2 regions of the Shewanella sp. NKUCC05_KAH genome follow, and region 2 is predicted to be linked to the other one. Evidence: riboswitches for the same ligand, from Rfam matches in the RefSeq annotation. Region 2 holds a riboswitch; the other holds the start of a gene.
What was found. Region 2 has a riboswitch for lysine ahead of KO533_RS06430 (Na+/H+ antiporter NhaC family protein). Riboswitches for the same ligand answer to the same signal wherever they lie in the genome.

Region 1: another riboswitch for lysine. It lies ahead of lysC (lysine-sensitive aspartokinase 3); the one in region 2 lies ahead of KO533_RS06430 (Na+/H+ antiporter NhaC family protein).

Annotation. Positions count from the first base shown of each region.
Region 1 is NZ_JAHKQZ010000004.1:228,787-232,205, forward strand. It holds gene arcA (two-component system response regulator ArcA) at 1-546, opposite strand, end outside; gene KO533_RS05905 (DUF3293 domain-containing protein) at 1,135-1,569, shown strand; lysine riboswitch at 1,670-1,844, shown strand; gene lysC (lysine-sensitive aspartokinase 3) at 1,995-3,350, shown strand; gene KO533_RS05915 (succinylglutamate desuccinylase/aspartoacylase family protein) at 3,352-3,419, shown strand, end outside.
Region 2 is NZ_JAHKQZ010000005.1:52,106-55,524, forward strand. It holds gene KO533_RS06430 (Na+/H+ antiporter NhaC family protein) at 117-1,685, opposite strand; lysine riboswitch at 1,765-1,961, opposite strand; gene KO533_RS06435 (FAD-binding protein) at 2,057-2,983, opposite strand; gene KO533_RS06440 (electron transfer flavoprotein subunit beta/FixA family protein) at 2,983-3,419, opposite strand, start outside.

The DNA of each region.
Region 1 (3,419 bases), on a different contig from region 2:
ACGAGTCAAAATTTTGCCTGGGTTTTCAACAAAGTGCAGCATAGCGCGGAACTCGCTACGTGGCAGTTTGTAAGATTCACCCTGTGGGCTCACTAATGAACGGCTGTTGATCTCTAAGCTCCAATCATTGAAGCGGTAGTATTCTACTGAGCTCTTTTCTTCGACTTCAGCGCCAGCGCTGTTGACACGAGTCAGAAGGTTACGAGCACGAATCGTTAATTCACGTGGGTTGAACGGCTTGGTAATATAATCGTCCGCGCCAATTTCAAGTCCAAGAATTTTGTCGACTTCGTTGTCACGACCTGTCAGGAAGATAAGACCGATGTTGTTGATTTCACGTAGTTCACGTGCCAACAATAGACCATTCTTACCTGGCAAGTTAATGTCCATAACGACCAAGTTAATTTTGTTTTCCTGCATAGCCTTATGCATTTCTGCGCCATCATTGGCCTCAGTTACCACATACCCTTCTGCCTCGAAAATACTTCTCAGCGTGTTACGGGTAACGGCTTCATCTTCAACGATCAGAATGTGCGGATTTTGCATATTATTTACCTAAATTTTAATCAGTTTATACTAACCAATAAGAGCAACTTACTTCGGGCTCTTATATTCATAAAAGCGTTGATACTTCCTTGAACTGCTTTGTGCTCAAAAGGAAAATCTTTACGGTGACATCTATATCTGGATGTAGATTAAGTGCACGTTTAAGTGTAATACGAGAAAACGTAATCAGTACCAACTTCGATAAGCAATAGTTAGAATAAGTTCCTTAACTATTGTTTTTTTTAAATGTTTAAAAGACAAATCAAATGTAGAACAGATTTTAAACAGATGCCCGGTCAGTTCACGTTACTTTAAGCGATATATGTAACAAACTGTATTGAACGATAAGCATCTTGCTCAATCTGTTTCAACTCACCAGTACGTACATTGTACTCGTTTTAGTCATTTGTTAACAAATGAAATGTTAACAAATTTTAGGTGAGCAGGGGTTTTTACCATGATATTTACTTTAGCTATTGATTAGTATAACTAATGTATTTCTTATTCCTGTGAGCCAGTTCACGCCTCTTTGGATTTTACAATCACTCTGCTACACTAGCTTGGGTTCATTTTTCGACTAGACTACCAATGGACAATACGACTCAAAATTTGTGGCAATGTTACCAAGCGCCGTTGTTTTTGCTGACTCAAGCATTATCCTGTGATTTTTCCTTTGCTGTTATTACCGCTCATAATCCCGCTTCAAAACTTCTCTCTCCTAGCCAAAACCGTTTACTCGATCGCCAACTTCTCCGTGAAATTGAATTACTCGGTAGCCCTTATCGTGCTTTAGTGGGCGCTGCACCGGATTTATCCCACATGGAAAAAAGTTGGGCCGTGTTTATCGATAGAACGATGGCATTGCAATTGGGTAAGAAATTTAATCAATATGCGATTTATGTTGTCGAACAAGGGGATGTGAGCTTAGTGCCTTGCACCTTGGATGGACATGATGAAGTGTGTTTAGGCAAATTTAGAGATTATGTGCAGCTGGTATACGAGCTACCCGATTTGAATACTTAGTTGTTTTCAAAAGATTTTATTTAAATTGTTCATTTGTTATGAAATTAGCATTGACTTCATTAGGGGTTTATTGCTACTTTTTTCGTCCCTTTCCTAGGAAAGGAACAGAAGAGGAGCGTTAACTAGGTAGTCGGTCAGAGGAGCACAAACTCCAGCGATGACTGATGAGGGAGATTAACGCCGAGGCATAGATATGGTTGCTGCATGTTTATGTCGGTCGCTCAGGCTGAATCCTGACGATTGTCACCTGTAATTGGTGGAGAGCTTCTGGTGACGATTGCTGTTTCCCTTCTTTTGGGGTGCGTTATCATTGAGCACCAGGCTCTTCGAACGAAGTCAGTTCGGAGTGTGATCATGTTAGTTAATCAATATTTTATTCAATCTGCGTTTATTTCTTGCCCTACGTGTTTCACGGAGGTGCGCTAATGTCCTTCGTTGTCGCAAAATTTGGTGGCACCTCAGTCGCCGACTATAACGCTATGAATCGCTGTGCAGACATAGTGTTAGCTAATCCTGATTGCCGTTTAGTCGTGGTCAGCGCTTCGAGCGGCGTGACGAATCTGTTAGTGGAATTGACCCAAGAAGCCATCAACGACGATGGACGATTACAGCGATTAAAACAAATTGCCCAAATTCAATATGCGATTTTAGATAAGCTCGGTCGTCCTAACGATGTGGCCGCCGCATTAGATAAATTATTGAGTCGCATGTCGGTATTGAGTGAAGCGCTCGCATCACAACGCAGCAAAGCGACTATGGATGAGTTGTTGTCCCTCGGTGAGCAATGTTCTTCGGCGTTGTTTTCGGCGGTGATCCGCGAGAAAGGTGTCAACTCAAGTGCCTTCGATGTGCGCCGAGTATTACGTACTGACAGCCACTTTGGCCGCGCGGAACCTCAGGTTGAGCAGATTGCGACTTTAGCTCGTGATTATCTACAGCCACTGTTAGCTGAACAAGTGATTGTCACGCAAGGCTTTATCGGTGCCGATGACGCCGGTCAAACGACCACGTTAGGTCGCGGCGGTAGTGATTATTCTGCTGCGCTGTTAGCCGAAGCGTTACGCGCCTCAGCGGTCGAAATTTGGACTGATGTTGCGGGGATTTATACAACGGATCCTCGTTTGGCGCCCAATGCCTTTCCGATTGCCGAGATCAGTTTCAATGAGGCTGCCGAGATGGCGACCTTTGGTGCTAAGGTATTGCATCCAGCGACTATTCTTCCTGCCGTTCGTCAGCAAATTCAAGTGTTTGTGGGTTCAAGTAAAGATCCTGAAAAGGGCGGGACTTGGATCCGTCATCAAGTGGAAGATGCGCCCGTATTCCGCGCTGTGGCCTTGCGCCGCGATCAAACTCTGTTAAATCTTCACAGCCTGCAAATGCTGCATGCGCAGGGCTTTTTAGCGGAAACCTTTGCGACATTAGCGCGACATAAGATCAGTGTGGATCTGATTACCACCTCAGAAGTGAATGTGTCTCTAACCCTCGATAAAACCGGTTCAGATTCAAGTGGTCAAGGTCTGTTGAGTGAGGCATTGCTGCAAGAATTATCACAGCATTGTCGTGTGCGAGTTGAAGATGGATTGGCCTTAGTGGCGATTATCGGTAACCGCATCGCGACGACGCCGGGTATTTGTCGTCGTGTGTTTGAAGTGTTAGAACCACACAATGTGCGGATGATTTGCCAAGGTGCCAGCCCACATAATCTGTGTGTGTTAGTGGCAGAGTCGGAAGCTGCGCAAGTGGTTAAATCGCTGCATCAAAATCTGTTCGAAGGCGCTTAATATGTTGCCGACAACATCGTCTCTGCAAATCGGGGAGCTTGCCGCAGGGCAAGCACTCACTTTGCCTAT
Region 2 (3,419 bases):
AGATAAAGATAAAGACAAACTCAGCCTTAACCAAATAAATCAGCCAGCATAATGCTGGCTGATTTATTTTGACTTATTTGTCGTGAACGTTTGCAGCGAAAGGTTTCAATTAACGTCTAGCTAATTGTGCCTTTAGATTTGATTTTAAGTACGATAATACTGATCACAAATGCCACACTACAAGCCACTAAACCCGCGACAACAGACTCGGTAAATCCAAGTGCCACATAACCCACTAAGCTAATAAACGCCGCAATAAGTGCATAAGGTAGCTGAGTCACCACATGGTCGATGTGGTGGCAACTGGCGCCCGTAGACGACAAGATAGTCGTGTCAGAAATCGGCGAGCAATGATCGCCAAATACAGCACCCGCCAGCACAGAGGCAAGCATAGGCAACATCATGCCAGTGTGACTTCCCATCGCCATATCAGCAGCAATCGGCAACATGATCCCGAACGTACCCCAGCTAGTACCGGTTGAGAACGCGGTAATACCTGCTAGCACAAACATTAAGGCGGGTAAAAACGCGAACGGAATATTTCCTGTTGCTAAACTCGCCATAAACTTACCGGTTTCGAGTTGACCAATCACACCTGCGATTGTCCAAGCAAATAACAGGATGTAAATCGCCGGCAGCATAGAGCGAGCACCCTGCACTATACCTTTGACTATCATCAATTTCTCAACGCCTTGCACTAAATTCAATATCAGCGAAACCGCTAGACCAATTAATGCACCAAAGAAAAGTGATGAACTGACATCGGTTTTCTCAAAAGCAGAAATAATATTAAATTCAATCCCTTCCGCCGCGAGTACTTGAGCGCCACTGTTAATCATAAAATAGAGGGTTGCAAATACCAACACGGTAATCGGCAGAAATAGACCTAAAATCTTACCGGTTTCGGCTTCAGGTAAATCCGTGTTCGCCCCAGGCGGTAATCCTTTAGACTCATCGTATAAATTACCACGTTGGGCATTGAGCTCATGCTCACGCATTGGCCCAACATCTAGTCCCATAAAGACAACAAAAAGTAATAATAACAAGGAGAAGATTGCGTAAAAGTTCATCGGGATCATTTGAATAAAAATACTCAAATGACCCGTATCAGCAAAACCATGGGCAGTTAATATCCCGCCAATGAGTGCGATAATATAAGCGCCCCAGCTCGAAACTGGAGATATAACGCACACAGGCGCCGCAGTAGAATCTAATAAATAAGCTAACTTAGCGCGGGAAACATAATAACGATCGGTAACAGGTCGAGCGACCGAACCAACAACTAAACTATTGAAATAATCATCAATAAAAACTACGCAACCTAAAAACATGGTCAATAGTTTAGCGTCACGTTTATTACGTATATGTAAACGAGCCCAATCGGCAAAAGCCCGCGCGCTGCCACTTACGGTAATTAACGCTGTGATCATTCCAAGTACAATTAAGAAACCGAGAATATATAAGTTCCACGAATTTAGACCTTTATCAGTCCAAAAAAGCCCTTTAACGCCATTAAATACAAACTCACCCGTTGCTAAAGGTGAAAATTGATTGAGCAATAAAGCACCAATTAAAATACCTAACCCCAAAGAAAGCAGTACACGGCGAGTCAAGATCGCCAACACGATAGCCACCGCAGGCGGCAACAAGGAAAGTGCCGAATCGGCATAATTCATAACAGTCATTGATTATTATCTTCGTTAAATACGAATGGAGGGCGACTGAACTGGTGGGAAAAGGCAATAGATACCCAAGGTCACCTGTCCTATCAGTAGCGCTCCATAGTAACTATTCCCAATATCCATATCGGAAAATACTATGGCAGTGCTGCACCTATTAGGTACAACCCCAGCAGTTGATCGTGATAAATCGAACCACTTCGGCACCAAATCCTTTCGCAATCGATCAACGGAATCACCCTACTGATCACTACTAATATTTGGCGCGCCTCTACTTCTAAGAACGCCCTTGCACGGGCGTGAGGCACATAAAAACATAAGCGGCTTAGCAGATGCTACCGCAAAGCCACTTAATGTGACCTAGATCACAGATAAAATCAACTGAGACTTGTAATCAGCTCAGGAACCGCCTCAAACAGATCTGCAACGAGTCCATAATCGGCAACTTGAAAAATCGGCGCTTCAGGATCTTTGTTGATTGCAACGATGACTTTAGCGTCTTTCATGCCGGCTAAATGCTGAATCGCGCCAGAAATACCGACGGCAATATACAAGTTTGGCGCAACGATTTTACCGGTTTGACCCACTTGTAAATCGTTAGGCACAAAACCTGCGTCAACTGCGGCGCGTGATGCGCCAACTGCTGCACCGAGCTTGTCAGCAAGTTGCTCTAACATGCCGAAGTTTTCACCACTGCCCATGCCTCGGCCGCCAGATACGATAATGCCAGCATTGCCTAACTCTGGACGGGCAGAAACTGTCAGCGATTGAGAAACAAACTGAGTTCTCGCTTCAAACACTTTATCGAGTGTCGTCACAGCCGCACTGTTACCTTCTGGCGCAGCGTCAAACGCACTGGCGCGCACTGTCATCACTTTAATGGCATCATGGCTTTGCACTGTCGCTAAGGCGTTACCCGCATACACAGGGCGCACGAAGGTATCTGCATTGACAACAGTAATGACTTCTGAGATTTGCGCGACATCTAATAATGCCGCAACGCGCGGAAGCGTGTCCTTACCTAAACTTGAAGCCGAGGCCAGAATGTGACCATAGTTTGGCGCTAAGTCCACCAGCAATTTGGCAAAATTTTCCGCTAAATGCGCTTCATACACGCTGGCATCAGCAACGAGTACTTGGCTAACACCTTGTAGTGCCTGCGCCGCTTGGACAACCGCGCCACATTGGTGACCCGCAACTAAGACATGTACTTCATCGCCTATGGCACGGGCGGCGGTAACAATTTTTGCCGTATCGAGTTTCAGTGCAGCATTATCATGTTCAGCTAATACTAAAATGGCCATTAGATCACCTTCGCTTCATTTTTTAACTTTTCAACTAGCTCAGCTACCGACGCTACCATGATGCCCGCTTTACGTTCAGCTGGCGGAGTGACCTTCACAATCGTTTGGTGACTCTTTAACGTCACGCCTAAGTCTGCCACAGTAAATACTTCTAATGGCTTACGCTTGGCTTTCATTATGTTAGGTAGTGAAGCGTAACGGGGTTCGTTCAAACGTAGATCAGCGGTCACGACAGCAGGTAAAGGCAGCTTGAGAGTTTGCATGCCGCCGTCAATTTCACGGGTGACTTGTAATGTATTCGCTTCTAATTTGATTTCTGAAGCAAAGGTCGCCTGTGGCATATCCATTAACGCGGCAAACATTTGGCCAGTTTGGTTATTATCACCATCGATGGATTGCTTACCAAAAATCACCAGCTCTGCTTGTTCTTTGTCTT